One region of the Pseudoalteromonas sp. J2K-J599 genome, then DNA from elsewhere that is predicted to be linked to it. Evidence: predicted binding sites of a transcription regulator. Region 1 holds the regulator's gene; each other region holds the start of a gene.
What was found. The regulator FliA, encoded in region 1, starts transcription of late flagellar genes. The targets are predictions, from matches to a motif close to CTAAAGNTNNNNNNNNNNNNGCCGATA.

Region 1 (6,310 bases):
GTGCGTTACTTGGTTATTTAGCTTACTACACGCAGCAAAGTAAATTAAAAGCCGCTGCAGCAGAAGCTGAAGAAGCCGCCAGTGGTGGAAGCGCTGCAACGGGTATTGCTAATAAACAAGAGCAAAAAGAACTTGGCTGGGATGACGTTCAACAAGTTGATGTAATTGGCCTAGAAGTAGGTTACAGATTAATTCCGTTGGTAGATCAATCTCAAGGTGGTGAGCTACTTAATCGTATTAAAGGTGTACGTAAAAAGCTTTCTCAAGAGCTTGGCTTTTTAGTACCACCTGTGCACATTCGCGACAATTTAGAGCTTGACCCTAATGCTTACAGAATAACGCTAATGGGTGTTTCAACAGGTGAAAGCGAACTTAAACATGGCGACGAGCTGGCGATTAATCCAGGGCAAGTATTTGGCCCAATTAAAGGCGTTGAAACTAAAGACCCTGCATTTGGCCTTGATGCAGTATGGATCAAACCAGATCAAAAAGATGAAGCTCAATCACTAGGTTACACCGTTGTAGATTCAGCCACGGTAGTTGCCACTCATATCAGCCAGTTATTAACTAACAGTGCGGCGTTACTACTAGGGCACGAAGAAGTTCAAAACCTACTTGATATGCTTGCTAAAAGCCATCCTCGCTTAGTGGAAGGACTAGTACCTGATGTATTGCCATTAACTGCTATTGTAAAAGTACTACAAAATTTATTAAATGAAGGCGTGGCTATTCGCGATATGCGCTCAATTGTTCAAACCCTTGTTGAGTATGGCCCACGTAGTCAAGACCCTGATGTATTAACGGCTGCAGTGCGTATTTCACTGCGTAGATTAATTGTTCAAGATGCGGTGGGAATGTCATCAGAAATCCCTGTCATAACCTTGGCGCCTGAGTTGGAACAAATGTTGCATCAGTCATTACAAAATGCAGGCGATGAAGGTGCCGGTATTGAGCCAGGACTTGCAGAGCGACTTCAAGTGTCATTGACACAAGCGCATCAAAATCAAGAAATGGCCGGCGAACCTTCTATATTGCTAACGTCAGGAATGTTACGCACTGTGTTATCTCGTTTTGTTAAGTACACCATTCCAGGATTGAGAGTGATGTCTTATCAAGAGGTACCAGACGAAAGACAGATCAAAATTGTAAGCTCGGTAGGCCAACAATAAGATTTTAACAGGGGTTGAATCATGAAAATTAAACGTTTTTTTGCTAAAGATATGCGCACAGCACTTAAAGAAGTTAAAGATGAGTTAGGTGTTGATGCGGTTATTATGTCAAATAAAAAACTGGCTAACGGTGTAGAAATTGTAGCGGCAGTTGATTATGACAAAGCAGCCCCTAAAGTAGCAGCGCAACCACAACGCCCTGCAGAGCCGCGTACTCAGGCGCCACAACAAAGCATGCATAATTTTGTAAAACCAGAGCCACAGCGTGCCAAGCCTGAGCCTCAAGCAAAAGTTGCTGACAGCCTACAAGCATTATTAGAGCGTCAATCACCGCGTCCTCGTTCTCCTGAGCTTGCATCAATGTTTTCACAATCGGGTATTGATACTACTGATAACTATCAAGAACCAGATATGGGGCAGCGTACTAAAAATATGTTTGCTCCTGAAGCTGCTGCGCCAGTTCGTCCACAAACTCAAGCGGATAGCTTAGGTTTTGATGATTTAGACCGCGACTTTGATGATTTAGATAGCCCCGTAACCACTCGCCAACAAGCACCTAATAATGAAAGCGAAGAAATGACAACAATGCGTGAAGAAATGAACGCAATTCGTCAATTACTTGAGCACCAAGTATCAGGCTTGATGCAGCAAGATATGGCGCGTCGCGATCCAACACGCGCTTGTATGGTTGACCGTTTAGTCGGTATGGGTATCGATAAAGAAGTAGCACAGCAAATGGCATGTTTTGTACCTGATGATGTGTCTCGTAAGCAAGGTTGGAAAGCATTGTTAACTATGGTCGAAGATCAAATGCAAACAACCAATAATGAAATACTTCGCCAAGGTGGTGTATATGCGTTAGTGGGTCCAACTGGTGTGGGTAAAACAACGACTGTTGCTAAGCTTGCAGCTCTAGGCGCACAAAAATATGGTGCCGATAAAGTGGCGTTAATAACCACTGATACATACAGAATTGGTGCTTATGAACAACTTGCAACATATGGTCGTATTATTGGTTGTGGTGTTAAGCAAGTTAAAGATGCTAATGAATTAGCTGAAGTTTTATATCATTTACGAAATAAACGTCTAGTATTAATTGACACAGCAGGTATGAGCCAGCGAGATTTACGTTTAACTGAGCAATTAAACACGTTAATGCGTAACCAACGTGTAGATATTCGCAGCTACTTAGTACTTAGCGCGACAGCACAAATTAATGTATTGCAAGAAACTGTACGTCACTTTAAAAAAGTACAGTTAAGTGGCTGTATTTTCACTAAGTTAGACGAATCATTAAGTTTGGGTGAGATTATTAGTATTGCGATTCAAAATCGCCTTCCAATAGGGTATCTTACTAATGGTCAACGAGTACCAGAGGATATTCGTGTTGCAAATGCTGAGAAACTAGTTAAAAAGGCTGAGCAATTATATTTAAAAAGAACAAAAGAACAACATTCAAGGCACCAATCAGTGGCGCCAAGCACAGTAGGGATGTATGATTAACACAGTATTAGATCAAGCAAGCGGCCTGCGCAAAATGAGTCAAAACAATAACAACGGCGTAAAAGTTATCGCTGTAACCGGTGGTAAAGGTGGAGTAGGGAAAACAAATGTTTCTCTAAATACAGCTATTGCACTTGGGCAGCAAGGTAATCGAGTATTAGTGCTGGATGCTGACTTGGGTTTAGCAAACTGTGATGTGATGCTTGGTTTACGTGTAGAGCGTAACTTGTCACATGTCTTGTCTGGTGAATGTGAGCTTGATGAAATTTTAGTTGAAGGCCCTGCAGGAATTAAAATTGTACCCGCTACATCGGGTTCGCAAAGTATGGTTGAATTATCACCATCTGAGCATGCTGGGCTAATTCGTGCGTTTAGCGAATTGAATACCGAATTTGATATTTTAATTGTAGATACAGCTGCTGGTATTTCAGACATGGTACTGAGCTTCTCGCGTGCAGCGCAAGATGTAATGGTTGTTGTATGCGATGAGCCGACATCAATCACCGACGCTTACGCACTTATTAAAGTATTAAGTCGTGAGCACGGCGTTTATAAATTTAAAATTGTTGCCAATATGGTGCGCAGTATGCGTGAAGGCACTGAATTGTTTGCAAAGCTATCTAAAGTTACCGACCGCTTTTTAGATGTATCAATGGAGCTAGTAGCAACGGTTCCTTATGATGAAAATATGCGCAAAGCAACACGTCGTCAAAAAGTAATAGTAGAGCTCTTTCCAAATTCGCCAGCCGCTCTTGCGTTTAAAACGCTGGCAACAAAAGCAGTTAAATGGCCAATACCCAACCAACCATCTGGGCATTTAGAGTTTTTCATTGAGAAACTAGTAAACGGTTAATTATGACAACACTGGTGAATAGAGCTATGGGATATCAATCAACACAAAATTTAAATGTGATTGTTGAGAAGCATGCATCACTTGTTAAAAAAGTGGCATGTCATCTAATTGCTCGATTACCACCTAGCGTTCAACTTGATGATTTAATTCAATCAGGAATGATAGGCTTAATAGAAGCTTCGAAAAACTTTGATGCAACAAAAGGCGCAAGCTTTGAAACTTTTGCAGGTATTCGTATTCGCGGTGCTATGCTTGATGAAATGCGCCGTGGTGATTGGGCTCCTCGTTCAGTTCACCGTAAAAACAGGCAAGTTGCAGAAGCAATTACTGAGCTCGAAAGTAGTCTGAACCGCGAACCAACGGACATAGAAGTTGCTGAAAAACTTGAAATTTCGCTCAATGAGTACCATCATATTTTAAATGATGCGAATACGAGTAAAATATTAGGCATTGAAGACCTTGGTGTAGATGAGGATGTTATTACTCCTGTAGGCCAAGATTTAGCACAAGATAAACCTTTTAATAATGTTAAAAATGATAGGTTTAATGAGTCTTTGCTAAGTGCAATTAAGTCATTACCAGAGCGTGATGCAATGGTGCTTTCTTTGTACTACAACGATGAAATGAATTTAAAAGAAATAGGACATATACTCGATGTAAGTGAATCGCGTGTAAGTCAGATACATGGTCAGGCGATGATTAAGCTTAAAGCTAAAATCAATGACTGGATAAATTAGTAGTAAGTAAACAAAGGTTAATACCTCACTGGGGGATGTTTTGGATAAAAACATGAAAATTCTTGTAGTTGATGATTTTTCAACAATGAGACGCATTATAAAAAACCTGTTACGTGACTTAGGTTTCACTAACGTTCAAGAAGCTGATGATGGGTCTACAGCTTTGCCTATGTTGCAAAATCAAGTGTTTGATTTTGTAGTTACGGATTGGAATATGCCTGGAATGCAGGGTATTGATCTTTTAAGAGCAATACGTGCAGACGATAAGTTAAAACATATCCCTGTATTAATGGTAACGGCAGAGGCTAAAAAAGAACAAATAATAGCTGCAGCGCAAGCTGGTGTTAATGGTTATATTGTTAAGCCATTTACGGCTGGAACATTAAAAACTAAATTAGAAAAAGTATTTGAACGCTTAGGCTAATGATGGGGGAGAGGCTTATGCCAGCACCAGCTGCGCCTCAAATAACGTTAGAACAAGCTCGTCAGCTCGTTGTTTTTTTAGAAAATGATGAGCAAGACAAAGCAAATCAGTTGATTTTAGAGGCTGCATCTAAAGAGCAGTCTGAATTATTTGCTGAAGTTGGAAAGTTGACTCGTCAACTGCACGAAGCCCTTAAAAGTTTTGAGCTTGATACTCGCTTAACTGATATAACGACAGATGCGATTCCAGATGCTAAAAAGCGGCTTAATTATGTTATAGAAATGACAGAAAATGCGGCTAATAAAACAATGGATGCAGTGGAGGCGAGTCTTCCTATAGCCCAACAGTTAGCGGACGAAATATCTCATATCAAACCGACATGGGATCGTTTAATGAGCCGCGAGATTGAGCTTGGTGAGTTTAAGCAACTTTGCCATAGCATCGATAAGTTTATGAACAACTCTCATCATAAGACTGATGAGCTTCAAAACTTAATGACAAATGTATTAATGGCTCAAGACTATCAAGACTTAACAGGTCAAGTTATTCGCCGTGTTATTGAACTTGTTAGGGAAGTAGAAGAAAGTTTACTGCATCTTTTAACTGCGTTTGCTGAACAAGACGACAGTAACAGCACCGCGAATAAAGTAGAACAACAAAAAATAAAAGAACCAGTTGCCACACAAACTTTAGCAGGTCCTGAAGGCCCTATTATTGATAAAGAATCGCGTAATGATGTTGTATCTGATCAAGATGAAGTTGATGATCTTTTATCAAGTTTGGGCTTCTAAGAGGAGAGTAACTGCATGTTTGAAGTCGATGAAGATATTTTACAAGACTTTCTTGTAGAGGCTGGAGAAATCCTAGAGCTTTTATCTGAACAGTTAGTTGAGCTGGAAAATAATCCAGAAGATACCGAGTTACTAAACGCTATATTTAGAGGTTTTCACACTGTAAAAGGTGGTGCAGGCTTTTTAGCTATGACAGAACTTGTTGATGCTTGTCACGGTGCTGAAAACGTATTTGATTTACTACGTCAAGGCGTGCGAACAGTCAACTCAGAGTTAATGGATGTTATTTTACAAGCACTAGACACCATTAATGAGATGTTTGCGACTATCCAAAACAGAGACAAGCCTGAACCTGCAGATCCTGAATTACTTCATACTCTTCATATCTTAGGTCTACCTCCAACAGAAGCCGAAGCCACTGAAGCCTCTTCACAAACAGAGGTTGAACAACCTCATAATGAAGTGGTGGATACACCGGTAGCTGATGATGAAGATCCGTTTGCATTTGATGAACTATTTAGCGGAGCGCCTTCGGTTAGCGATGCTGAAATAGATGAAATCACTGAAGACGAATTTGAAAGCTTACTTGATGAGCTGCACGGTAAAGGACAAGGTCCTGCAGTTGAAAAACCAGTAGCAAGTAGTAGTGATTTTAGTGGTGATATTACTGATGATGAATTTGACAGCTTATTAGACGAGTTACATGGTGTTGGCAGTTTTGGTGAAGTTACGAGCAAACCTGAACAAAATGATGCCAATAAAACACCTGTAGAATCTGCTATACCAGCTGTAAATACAGTTAATTCATCAGATGATGAAATTAGTGATGACGA
Region 2 (6,310 bases), 1.3 Mb from region 1:
TTAAATAAGCTTAAAAATAAAAATATACAACCCGACATAAAAACAGCCCCTAATGCGGCTTGCCAGGTATAACCCATTCCTAATACGACGCCATACGTAAAAAAGGCATTTAGTCCCATGCCAGGCGCTAATGCTAATGGATAATTAGCCCATAAACCCATTATAAAACAGCCTATCGCAGCTGCTATACAGGTAGCTACAAATGCAGCCCCTTGGTCCATCCCTGCCTCAGCAAGCATAGCCGGGTTTACAAATACAATGTATACCATAGTAATAAAGGTAGTTAGGCCAGCAACGCATTCGCGTTTAACTGTTGAATTATTTTCGCTGAGTTTAAATAAGGCTTCAAACATAATAAACTTGTGATAGTAAAAAGTGGCGAGATTTTAACATAAAAATTATCTTTTACAGGACATTTTACCTTGCTATATACTAAACTGTTAAAGTAGTTAAAATAATAAATGAACCAATATGCTTAAAACAACACCTTGCGAGCAAGACTTAGAGCAACAGCTAGACAACATTTTAGGTTTTGTTACTCAACCAGAAAGCAGCCCCGCGCCCATTGATAATAAAAAAGATGAGCAAAGTACTATTAATAAAGCCCTATATTATTTAAAAAATAATCAAGCTCCATTGGCTGCAAAATGGATGCGCCTTGCTGCAATGGCAGGAAACCATAGAGCACAGTTTTATTTAGGTTTATTTTTTGTAAAAGGTGAAGGCGTGCCACAAAGTGTATTTCATGCTGTAGCGTGGTTGAGCTTAGCGAGTAGCCAAGGGTATGCACCTGCCACTGCAGCGGTTACAGATATACGCAAACATATCGAAACTAAGCGATTTAAAGATGCTCAATGTTATGCAGCAAGTTTGTACGAACAAATTCACCAACTCCAGTTTTCTCATATGATCCCTCGCACGAGTGAAAACACATAAACCAACTAAGTTATAAGTACTGTATACAGTGTTGAAAAATACTGTATATAGTTACAAAGATACTCCTACACAGTATAAAACCCACAAATGAAGACACTACTCAAAAATTTATTTTAAAACAACCTTCTCAAAAACAAGCCTATAACAACTTGATTAATAAAGAATTATAGATTTAAAAATAAAAAACAATAATCAAAGGCTGAATAACTGTACAAATAAATAGCATAAAATGCTTGCACGAAAGCACTGTATAAACTACTGTATATGAATACTGTATAAAAACCCAGTGAGTGAAACTATGTTACAGCCTATTACCGTAAGAACAGTTAAAAGTTACCAACAAGACGAGCAAAGCGATTGCGTAAATTTGATCCAAATTGAAGATGAAATTTCAGCGACCTTTGAGCTTTTAAAAGTATTACACCAATACAATAGCTCTAATGCATGGACGTTATTAATTGCGCCAGATCATGTACCGAGCAAAGCTTTACTTGACTCATGCTCTATTGATACAAGTAAATTACTTGTTATTAGACAGAAGCACCTGGTAAATCTAGAGTATGTATTAAATTCTGCGTTACATAATGGAAACTTTGCAGCGGTAATCACCTGGACCGATATAGTTAATAACCAACTACTTACAAATCTATCGTTCGATTTAAGTAAAACGCATACAAAATTATACTGTTTTACTAAAAACGCACAAACAACAGAGATACCACTCGCTCAATAAGCTTGTTAAACTAATGTTTTAGACTTTGTATTATTATTATGACTTCACTCAATGCCATACTATGTTTTTGCAGCAGTGGGCACAATTATGCCGATTGCTGCGAGCCGCTTCACTTATCTGTAAAGCAAGCTGACACTCCTGAACAACTTATGCGCTCACGATTCAGCGCTTATGTTATTAAAAATGCAAAATATGTTTATCAAACCTACGCAAAAGAAAAACAAGCTGAGAATCCGATTAAAGAAATCAATGATTTTGCTAACAGCTGCCGATTTATAAATCTTGATTTAATTGACTCAAGCCATGATGGCGATACTGGAACTGTAGAATTTAAAGCCCAATATTTTTATCAAAACTTATTTTGTGAGCTTCATGAAAAATCGCAGTTTATTAAAGAAAACACTCAATGGCGTTATTTAGATGGCACTATATATCCTGTTGAAGATATTAAAGTAGGCAGAAATGATAACTGCCCATGCGGTAGCAATAACAAATACAAAAAATGTCATAGCATGTAATAAATAATCTTATTTAATATTTATCACCTAAAAGGTGTTTTTAAGTGGCAGAGTGATTTATTAGCTAACTAAACTTAAAAACACACTTTGTTACGCCCTTGCATTTTAGACTCATACATTTTTTCATCTGCGATCTGCAACGTGTTTTTGTTATTTACGTATGGTTGTAGGGTTGCACCGCCAATACTAATAGTCACAAAATCATATTCTGAATATTTGTGTAATATTCCTAAATCGGCCACATTTTGTTTAATTTTATCAGCAACACAAATTGCACCTTCAGTGCTTGTATGCGGTAGAACAACTACAAACTCTTCGCCGCCGTAACGCGCAACAAAGTCGGTTGGCCTTTGCAAACTATTAGTAATAGTTTGTGCTACTAGGTTTAACACCGTATCCCCCTGCACATGACCATAGATATCATTGTATTGCTTAAAGTAATCTATATCAATGAGTAATAGTGCATAGTCGACTTTTTCTCGTAAGGCGCTTCGTTCCATTTTAGAAAAATGCGCATCAAAATAACGACGATTGAATACCTTTGTTAAATCATCTAGAAATACTTTTTGATTGAGTAAGTCATGTTGAAGTTTCATCGTGATATGGGCGCGCACTCTTCTATATAAAGTTTCCGAGTTAGTTGGTTTCTTTATAAAATCTACAGCCCCTGCTTCCCAGCACTCTTCTTCTTGATTTTCAGATGAGGTTACAAAAATAACGGGGATATCTTGTGTTTCAGATATATTTTTTAATTTTAGACATGTTTCAATACCACTCATTCCTTCCATATTAATATCGAGTAGTATTATATCTGGCGGATTATGTTTACAAATTTCAATCGCATCCTCACCACAGCTCGTTGTTGTTACACTAAAATGCTCTGATAATATTTTTTTTAATACAATTAAGCTTAATAGCTGATCATCAACGACAAGTACCTTAGAGCTCTTTAAGCTTAATTTCAATTGGTGGTCAGAGTAATTTATAGGCATGGTACAACTGTTTTGTTTTTTTAATTAAACACACCCTATATCACTATATTTTGTTATGCAAATGTTAATAAAATAAAATTCTACTTATTAGTTACTAATAAAAATGATTTATGGTGAATCTCTAATGCATAAAAACAAAAAATGAGCCACTTGGGCTCATTTTAAAACTTCGAATACTTAATTTAGTTAAGTATTATTCGTCATCATCTAAATCTAATTGCTGACGTTGAGCAGGTCGAGCTAAAATCTCTACGTAGAAAGAGGTCAAACCTTGCTTTTCAATTTCGCCAATTTGGTTACTTAATTCAGCAACGTGCACAACTTGCGCATCTTCAGCTGTGTTACCAAACTTACAGTCAAATGCCCAATAGTCAGCATCTTCAGGTAGCGTTTTATTACGCTCTCTTTTCAAATATTTTTTCACTTCGTGCTTTGCAGCATCAACCATACGAGGGTATTTGATTTTCTCGTGATTTAGCGTGAATGTTTTCTTCATTACGTTCCTAATTACCTTGGTTTAATGATAATGGCATTTCATGTCATACCATTTGACGCCATTATAGCAATTGCATTTAATTTTTGGATGCTTTTTTTTCATTAAATCAATTATTAGCAAATATATAAAGCAGACCCGTTATAAAGCATATATTAACTGATGATTATTACAATCATATATCACACCGCAATAAGCTGAAGTGGTTGATGTATTGCATCATTATTAAGGCTGTCGTAAAAAGCAGCTGCATCTATAAGAGGATTCGCAAGTTGTGTTTGTTCGCTTTTAATTCTTCTTCTGACAGCAAGCTCACAGTTATCTATTATATTAAGTGGAATATGCTTATCATCATTTCTAATCGCAAGTGGTTCAGGGCTTAAGCATTGCCTTAACTTAATACTTGTCATACCACAGCGCTCCCCTTCTTGAGATATTAATGAGGCATTAAACTGTCCAACCAACATATTGTATTCATCAGGGGCTAAAAGTTGCTTTGGACCTGCGCCAAATTGCTTTCTTAATGCCTCTTCTTCTATAACTAAATTATCTATTTCAGTTTTTGGTAAATGAAATTGGCTAAAGTCGAGTGCGTCATGTGACAGCATCGCTAATAGTAGAGAAAATTCGCCACGGCGATTTTCATGCACACTATTATTGAGCCTACTGTTTAACTGACTCTCTGTGATTAACAAATCATCTATTTGCATAGTCTTTAGTCGATTGTGGTAACTGATAGATATTTATCGGCTTTATTTCAATTTTCTTTAGCTTTTTTCTTTACTTAAATACGCAATTTGCTATTATCAGCGCCGTTGCATTGGAGGGGTTCCCGAGCGGCCAAAGGGATCAGACTGTAAATCTGACGGCTCAGCCTTCGCTGGTTCGAATCCAGCTCCCTCCACCACTTTTCTTACCGCTAAGTTAAGTGGGGCCAAATGCAATAAAATTAGTGTGGAGGGGTTCCCGAGCGGCCAAAGGGATCAGACTGTAAATCTGACGGCTCAGCCTTCGCTGGTTCGAATCCAGCTCCCTCCACCACTTCTCTACTATTCCTATATTCCTATATTCCTATATTCCTATATTCCTATATTCCTATATTCCTATATTCCTATATTCCTATATTCCTATATTCCTATATTCCTATATTCCTATATTCCTATATTCCTATATTCCTATATTCCTATATTCCTATATTCCTATATTCCTATATTCCTATATTCAGGTTAACTTCAAAACACCCATTGTAAACTCATACTGTTTTTCTTTAGCCATGTTGATGATGCTTTATAATTAGGAAGAAAATGCTCAACGTGTTGCCAAAAAGCTTTACTGTGGTTTAAGTGACGTAAATGCGCTAACTCGTGGACAATCACATAATCAATAGCATGATAAGGCGCTCCGATTAAATGCAAATTAAATGTTAGCTCTCGCTTACTATTACAACTTCCCCACTTTCGCTTATAAATAGCTACTTTTAGACTCGTAGGTAATTCTTCACCCATTTGTGCGCAGAAGTACGCTAAACGCATTTCTATATATGCAGTTAGTTGCTCTTTTAAATATTCTTCAAGAAGTTGCTGATATTTTTGCGAAGTATTTTTAACGCGCGAAGAGTGTGTAATAAGCAAGCTGTCGTTACAGTTTAGTACTTCGGACTTAGTACCTTGCTTAAATTCTATGTTTACAATGCTATCAAAGATTAAAATTTGTTTGTCTTTGAGCGGGTTCTGTCTGTTATCAGCAATATTGTGCTGTTTAGTTAATTGAGCATTTACCCACACCTGCTTATCAAAAAGCCATTCTTGAATGTGTTTGTTACTAACAAACTGAGGGGCATATACAGTCACCTTTTTGTTATGTACTTTAATGGCAACCGTTTTACGTTTTATACTTTTCTTTAACTGATATTCAAACACTTTCATACTCATTAATGATATTGCTACGAGAAAATTCACCAGCAATTAATAAAACCAAATAAAGTGTAATTTTCGCTTAGTTAAGCCAATTCATTAGTTTTCTTAAGGTTACTCGATAGAAACTTAAATATGACCATATAAATCTAACTTAGTCCTGTGACAGGCAATACATTAGAATAAAAAACACCAACTAAAAAACTAATCCCTGATAAATAAAAGAAAACTAAAAGTAATAAATTCGTTATTTTATTCACTTCATTGAATTAACGGTTTATTTATTAATTAATTAGATTAGACTTGATAAATAAAGATTATATTTTGAGCCATTATGTTATCAGCTTTTTTTATCACAGACCAAGATCCTAGCTTAATCATTAATGGCGTTTACGATCCTCTATTAGTTTCAATGTCATTGCTAATTGCTATTTTTGCAGCCTTTTTCACCATTCGACTTATAGAGCTCGCAAAAGAAACTCAATTTCCTAGCTACCAACGTTTAGCAAATGTGACCGCTGCTACTGTTTTTTCGGCTGGTATTTGGAGTATGCACTTTATTGGTATGCTTGCCTTTTCACTGTGTACTAATATTGATTATGATCCAACAATCACTCTCCTTTCTTTTATACCAGCATTTATAGCATGTCAGTACGCTGTATCAATGCTAGTAAATAGTAAAGGGAATCTAAAAATATTGTCGATTTGCTCCGTGTTACTAGGAG
Region 3 (6,310 bases), 1.9 Mb from region 1:
TACCAAGCATTGTTGCTGGACCGGCAATACTTCGTGCAACGCTTACTAAGCCCTCTGCAGTTGAAGCATTATTAATTACAAATAACGAACCATCGGTTGCGTCTGAGGCACTGCCTACATCAGACAAAACAAGTTTATTAGTATTTGAGTCATAAACAATGCCGTGAATATTTACAGATATTTGCGTACCATCATTATTACTTGGAGTAATTGTGCGGCTTGGCATTGCGGCAAATTCACCACCAACAAAATTATCATAAACGGCTACATCACCATTTGTTAGTGCTACATAAAGGCGGTCGTTAGATTCATCATAATCAACATCCCACGGCGCCGCTTCTGTAATAGTTGTGCCTAAAGGCGCTGCATCGCCCGCGGCTGTAGCGCCAAAAGTCGTTACTTGCATAGCGCCAAAGTCAGCAATAAAAACAAGGCCACTCTTTTGTGCTACAGCTATTCCTTTAGGGTTTACCAGTGTTGTGTTAGTACCTGTTATTTCGCGATCTGTATTAGCTGTATAGGTTGCGCCGTCACTACGATTTGCAAGCTGGCAAATAGTTTTAATACTGCCATTTTCGCTGTCGCTTGCTTGCAATAAATTACCTAAGCTATCAAATGCAACGCCTTCGTTAGCTGTTGTATTAAAGGTTTTTAGTTTAGAGGCGTTTTGGTTAATTAAATCGATAGTGCCTGTATTGCTCTCGCCATTGTTTGCCAAAATTAATGTGGCTGATGCAAAGCCAGGGTTGCCATTTGTACCGTCGGTACCGTTTTGTCCATCGGTGCCTGCAATACCATCTACGCCGTTTTCACCATCGTCTGAGCTACAGCCTGTAATGCCGATTAATACTGCAAGTGTTAAAGCTGAAAAACTAAGCGTGTGTTTAAGTGTGTTTTTTTGTGTTGAATGAGTTGTTAAATTAGCTTTATTCATCATTTTTACCTTTTAAATATTCCATCAAATGTAGGTAAATAACGCGCTTGCTCATAAGGCATAGACTAAGCGGCACCGATTATTTACATGTTAACCTCATATCAATAACGGCTATAAAATGAAACTGGATGCAAAAAAGTTAAAATTAAAAACAAAAAAAGGAGCCTTGAGGCTCCTTTTTAATAAACTAAGTAAATAGCTTAAGCGATAAACGCCTTAATAGCGTTTAATATTCCTTGCTCGCCTAATCCCATTTCATCGTGCATTTCATCTTGCGTGCCGTGTTTAATAAACTCATCAGGAATACCTAAGTTAAGGATATTAATATCAGCTTTTTGCGTTGCCAAGTATTCATTAACTGCAGAGCCAGCACCGCCAGCAATCGCGTTATCTTCAAGCGTAACAAAGGTATCGTGGCTAGTAGCAAGCTCATTTAAAAGTGCAGTATCAAGTGGTTTAATAAAACGCATATTAACAAGCGTTGCATCTAATTCGTTAGCTGCAAGCTGGGCGTTTTCAAGTAATGTACCGAACGATAAAATGGCAATTTTACTGCCTTTCTTAATTGTATCTGCCTTACCTATTTCAAGCAGTTGCATAGTGCTTTCAATGTCTGCAGTACCTGCGCTACCTCGAGGGTAACGAACTGCAACAGGGCAGTTTTCTTTATAACCGGTGTATAGCATTTGGCGGCATTCGTTGGTGTCGCTTGGTGCCATAATTACCATATTTGGAATACAGCGCATAAAGCTTAAATCGTACGCACCTTGGTGAGTTTCACCATCGGCTCCAACAATACCAGCGCGGTCAATGGCAAATAATACAGGTAAGTTTTGCAGTGCAACATCATGTATTAATTGGTCATACGCACGTTGTAAAAAGCTCGAGTAAATAGCAACAACAGGTTTTAAACCTTCACAAGCAAAACCAGCCGCTAAAGTAACTGCATGCTGCTCTGCAATGGCCACATCAAAGTATTGATCTGGAAACTCTTTAGAAAAACGTACCATGCCAGAGCCTTCGCGCATTGCTGGCGTAATAGCCATTAACTTGCTGTCTTGCTTTGCCATGTCGCATAACCAATCGCCGAAAACTTTTGAAAAAGTAGCAGCGCTAGGTTTAGATTTAGGCAGGCTAGTTGTGCTCGGATCGAATTTTGGTACACCATGGTAGCCAATAGGATCGGCTTCAGCCGGTTTGTAGCCCTTACCTTTTTGCGTTTTTATATGTAAAAGCTGTGGGCCTTTTAAATTACGCATATTACGCAATGTATCTACAAGCATGTTTACATCGTGACCATCAATTGGGCCTATGTAATTTAGGCCTAATTCTTCAAAGAAGGTCCCCGGGATCATCATGCCCTTAATGTGCTCTTCCATTTTACTGGCAAGTTGCTTTACCGGAGGCACACCTGAGAGTAACTTTTTACTGCCTTCACGAATGTTAGTATAAAAGCTACCTGATAAAATTCGGGCAAAGTGATTTGTTAATGCGCCAACATTTTCTGAAATCGACATTTCGTTATCATTTAAAATAATAAGCATGTCTGATTTTACATCGCCTAAATGATTCATCGCTTCAAATGCCATGCCTGCGGTGATAGCTCCGTCACCAATAATGGCTACAGATTTTCGACCTTTGCCTTCTTTTTGGGCGGCAATAGACATACCTAAGGCAGCTGAAATAGAGGTGCTTGAATGACCTACGCTAAACGTATCGTATTGGCTTTCATCGCGAAAAGGAAAAGGGTGCAAACCGTCTTTTTGGCGAATAGTGTGCATTTGGTCGCGACGACCTGTAAGGATTTTATGTGGATAAGCTTGGTGACCCACATCCCAAACTAGGCGATCGTCTGGAGTGTTATAAACATAATGTAGCGCAACGGTTAGTTCAACCGTCCCTAAACCAGACGCTAGATGACCGCTACTTTGCGATACTGAGTTGAGTAAATAATCGCGCAGCTCATTGCTAAATGCAGGGAGTTTGTCTTGCGCTAAGTCACGCAATTGGGCTGGCTCGTCAACCAAATTAAGTAATGGATACTTGCTACTATCAAGTGTCATGGTTTTATATATATCCTTCGCTAACATTAATTCATTCAAAGCTTTTACGAATAATTAATGTTGAGTAATAATGTCAGTGCTAATTGCAATACGTATGAGCAAAAATTAGTGGTCACGCTCAATTAGGTAATTTGCTAGCGACGCAAGAAGTGTTGTGTCAGCATCTATATTTGCCAACGCTTCATGGGCTTGTTGTATTAAATTTTGCGCCTTTTCTTTAGCGCCTAGCATACCTAATAACGCCGGATATGTCGCTTTATTCGCGGCAATATCGGAGCCTTGTGGTTTACCTAAAGTAACCGTATCGCCTTCAACATCTAAAATGTCGTCGTGTACTTGAAACGCCAGCCCTATAGCATACCCAAAAATGCTTAAATTTTCTAAGGTTTGTTGATCTGCCTTTTCACTGCACAGTGCACCAAGTGTAATTGCACAATTAATTAAAGCTCCGGTTTTTAGCTTATGTATTCGCTCAAGCTCTTGTACGGTAATTACTTTATCTGTTGCTGCTATGTCAAGACCTTGTCCGCCTACCATGCCCTCAAGGCCTGATGCGTTGGCAAGCGTAGCAATCATTTTTACTTGTGTTTGCGACGAGCATGTAAATTTGTGATTCGCAATAAGCTCAAAGGCGAGTGTTTGTAGGGCATCACCGGCTAAAATTGCATTTGCCTCGCCAAATTCTATGTGGCAAGTAGGGCGGCCACGGCGTAAGTCGTCATCGTCCATAGCGGGCAAATCATCATGAACTAGCGAATAGCTATGGATACACTCAATTGCAGCTGCAAGTACATGTAAGTCTTGCTGGTTTGCACCGAGCATTTTACCTGTGGCATAAACTAAAAATGGACGTAATCTTTTACCGCCATTAAATAATCCATACTGGGTGGCGTTCTTGACTGTTTCTTCAGTATCGAGAGGCTGTTTAAAATGCTGTTGTAAGGTCGCTACTACATCTTTTTGAGCACGTTCGATATAATTATTTATGCTCACAGCTATTCCATATCATTATCAAAATTCGTAAGAACTGACTTTTCGCCATTCCCCATCAAAATTGATACTTTTTGTTCTGCTTGCTGTAATTTACCTGATGAAGCACTTGCTAATGCAATTCCACGCTCAAATTGCTTTAACGATTGCTCAAGCGATAAGTCACCTTGTTCCATGTCACTAACGATTGTAGATAATTCTTCTAGTGCTTGTTCGAAACTTAAGTTTTCAGGTTTTTTAGTCGCCATCTTTATTTCAGCTTACATAATAAATTTAGGGGTCAATTTTAGGGGGAATGCTAAACTAGGTCAAAGGATGATATTGGTTTTTTACCTTTATAACGTTAAATTATATTTCAAGTGTATTAATAAAGCCTTAATAGCGGTCTGTTAGTTTAATAAATCAATTGATAATTAGGTAGCCCTTATAACTTGATCTAAAATAGTGCTAAAGGCTGCTTTTTATGTTTATTTATAAAAATGGCTTAAGCAATTCAATATGTTGCCGATAAGCAGTTAATAATAAAAGTTTATGATAAGGCCATTAAGCATGAAACTTCTGGAGGAAATGTGGATTTAGCAACCATAATCGGGATCCTAGGCGCAATTGGCTTAATTGTCATGTCTATGTTTATGAGTAGTAGCGGTGAAATGGCTATGTTTGCCGATGCTCCTTCTAGTGTAATTGTATTTGGTGGTTCACTTTTCATTGTTTTATCAAATTTCACCATGTCGCAGTTTTTGGGTATAGGTAAAGTTGTTGCTAAAGCGTTTATGTTTAAAATTGAAACGCCAGAAGAGCTTATTGAAAAAGCAGTAGAACTTGCTGATTCAGCTCGTAAAGGGGGGTTTTTAGCACTCGAAGAAGCTGAAATCCCAAATCCATTTATGCGCAAAGGCGTCGACATGCTTGTTGATGGCCATGACGCAGATGTTGTTCGCGCCACACTTCAAAAAGATATCTCTTTAACCACTACTCGACATGAAATGGGCGCAGGCTTATTTAAGTCATTAGCCGATATTGCACCAGCAATGGGAATGATTGGTACTCTAATTGGCTTAGTTGCAATGTTATCTAACATGGATGACCCAAAAGCAATTGGCCCGGCAATGGCGGTAGCGCTTTTAACAACTTTATATGGTGCGTTTTTAGCCAATGTTGTGGCAATTCCTATTCAGGTAAAACTTGAACTACGTAAAGACGAAGAGGCTATGAATCAGCGTTTAATTTTAGATGCTATTTTAGGTATACAAGATGGCCAAAATCCAAAAGTAATCGAAGGTATTTTGAAAAATTACTTAGCTGAATCTAAACGCAAAGTAGATACCGAGGAGTAATTATGTCTGATCAAGAGTGCAAATGCCCACCACCAGGCCTACCAGCATGGATGGGAACATTTGCCGATTTAATGTCACTGTTAATGTGCTTTTTTGTACTCTTGCTTGCGTTTTCAGAAATGGATGTACTTAAGTTTAAACAAATTGCGGGCTCTATGAAGTTTGCTTTTGGTGTGCAGAATAAAATTGAAGTAAAAGATATCCCAAAAGGTACCTCTGTTATTGCTATGGAGTTTACCCCAGGCAAACCAGAACCCACTCCAATAGAAACTATTCAACAACAAACAGTAGAAATGACTCAACAAATGTTAGAGTTTCAGGCTGGAGATGAAAGCTCAGCTGGTGGCAGGCAAGAACAACGCGGGGACAAACGTGGTGGCGAATCTCGTAGTACTTCTCAAGAGCAATCGTCAGAGCAAGCAACTTCAGCGGCCGATCAGGAACAAACTAACGAGCTCGTTAAAAAAATCGCGCAGCAGCTTGAAAAGCAAATAATAGATGGTGCAATTGAGCTTGAATCTTTAGGGCAGCAAATAATTATTCGTATTAGAGAGAATGGTTCATTTCCTTCGGGTAGTGCATTTTTACAACCTAAGTTTAAACCCATAATTCAAGATATTGGTGTACTGTTAAAAGATGTACCTGGCGAAATAACTGTATCTGGCCATACCGACGATTTTCAGGTATCGAATGAGCTATATATTAATAATTGGGACTTATCGTCAAAGCGAGCTGTAGCTGTAGCAAGCGAGCTGCAAACGGTGCAAGGGTTTGATAAAAACCGCATGATGGTAGTGGGGCGAGCTGATACTCGTCCACTTGTTCCAAACGATTCAAATGAAGATCGCCGAAGAAACCGTCGAGTAGAAATATCAATCCTGCAAGGTAAGGCTAAAGAGTCTGCTCCTATTGATGTGCGCTAAGTTATTGCTTGTGTTATATTTCACTATGTTTGTTTTGATTTAAGGTACTTAATTGCCTTAAGT

Region 2: a site for FliA is predicted at 4,417-4,443, ahead of AC5NT5_RS10580 (VC2046/SO_2500 family protein). Genes of this name have one in related genera too.
Region 3: a site for FliA is predicted at 4,471-4,497, ahead of pomA (flagellar motor protein PomA). Genes of this name have one in related genera too.

The regions. Positions count from the first base shown of each region.
Region 1 is NZ_CM200271.1:1,073,303-1,079,612, forward strand. It holds gene flhA (flagellar biosynthesis protein FlhA) at 1-1,169, shown strand, start outside; gene flhF (flagellar biosynthesis GTPase FlhF) at 1,191-2,672, shown strand; gene AC5NT5_RS04880 (MinD/ParA family ATP-binding protein) at 2,665-3,525, shown strand; gene AC5NT5_RS04885 (RNA polymerase sigma factor FliA) at 3,552-4,262, shown strand; gene cheY (chemotaxis response regulator CheY) at 4,303-4,686, shown strand; gene AC5NT5_RS04895 (protein phosphatase CheZ) at 4,704-5,477, shown strand; gene AC5NT5_RS04900 (chemotaxis protein CheA) at 5,493-6,310, shown strand, end outside.
Region 2 is NZ_CM200271.1:2,343,769-2,350,078, forward strand. It holds gene AC5NT5_RS10550 (NCS2 family permease) at 1-353, opposite strand, end outside; gene AC5NT5_RS10555 (tetratricopeptide repeat protein) at 472-936, shown strand; gene AC5NT5_RS10560 (SulA-like leucine-rich domain-containing protein) at 1,235-1,669, shown strand; gene AC5NT5_RS10565 (YchJ family protein) at 1,708-2,187, shown strand; gene AC5NT5_RS10570 (diguanylate cyclase) at 2,262-3,179, opposite strand; gene AC5NT5_RS10575 (DUF6172 family protein) at 3,373-3,675, opposite strand; gene AC5NT5_RS10580 (VC2046/SO_2500 family protein) at 3,855-4,382, opposite strand; tRNA gene AC5NT5_RS10585 (tRNA-Tyr) at 4,495-4,579, shown strand; tRNA gene AC5NT5_RS10590 (tRNA-Tyr) at 4,629-4,713, shown strand; gene AC5NT5_RS10595 (M48 family metallopeptidase) at 4,905-5,603, opposite strand; gene AC5NT5_RS10600 (MHYT domain-containing protein) at 5,920-6,310, shown strand, end outside.
Region 3 is NZ_CM200271.1:2,948,394-2,954,703, reverse strand. It holds gene AC5NT5_RS13375 (hypothetical protein) at 1-934, opposite strand, end outside; gene dxs (1-deoxy-D-xylulose-5-phosphate synthase) at 1,135-2,997, opposite strand; gene ispA ((2E,6E)-farnesyl diphosphate synthase) at 3,103-3,990, opposite strand; gene AC5NT5_RS13360 (exodeoxyribonuclease VII small subunit) at 3,993-4,235, opposite strand; gene pomA (flagellar motor protein PomA) at 4,557-5,324, shown strand; gene AC5NT5_RS13350 (flagellar motor protein MotB) at 5,327-6,247, shown strand.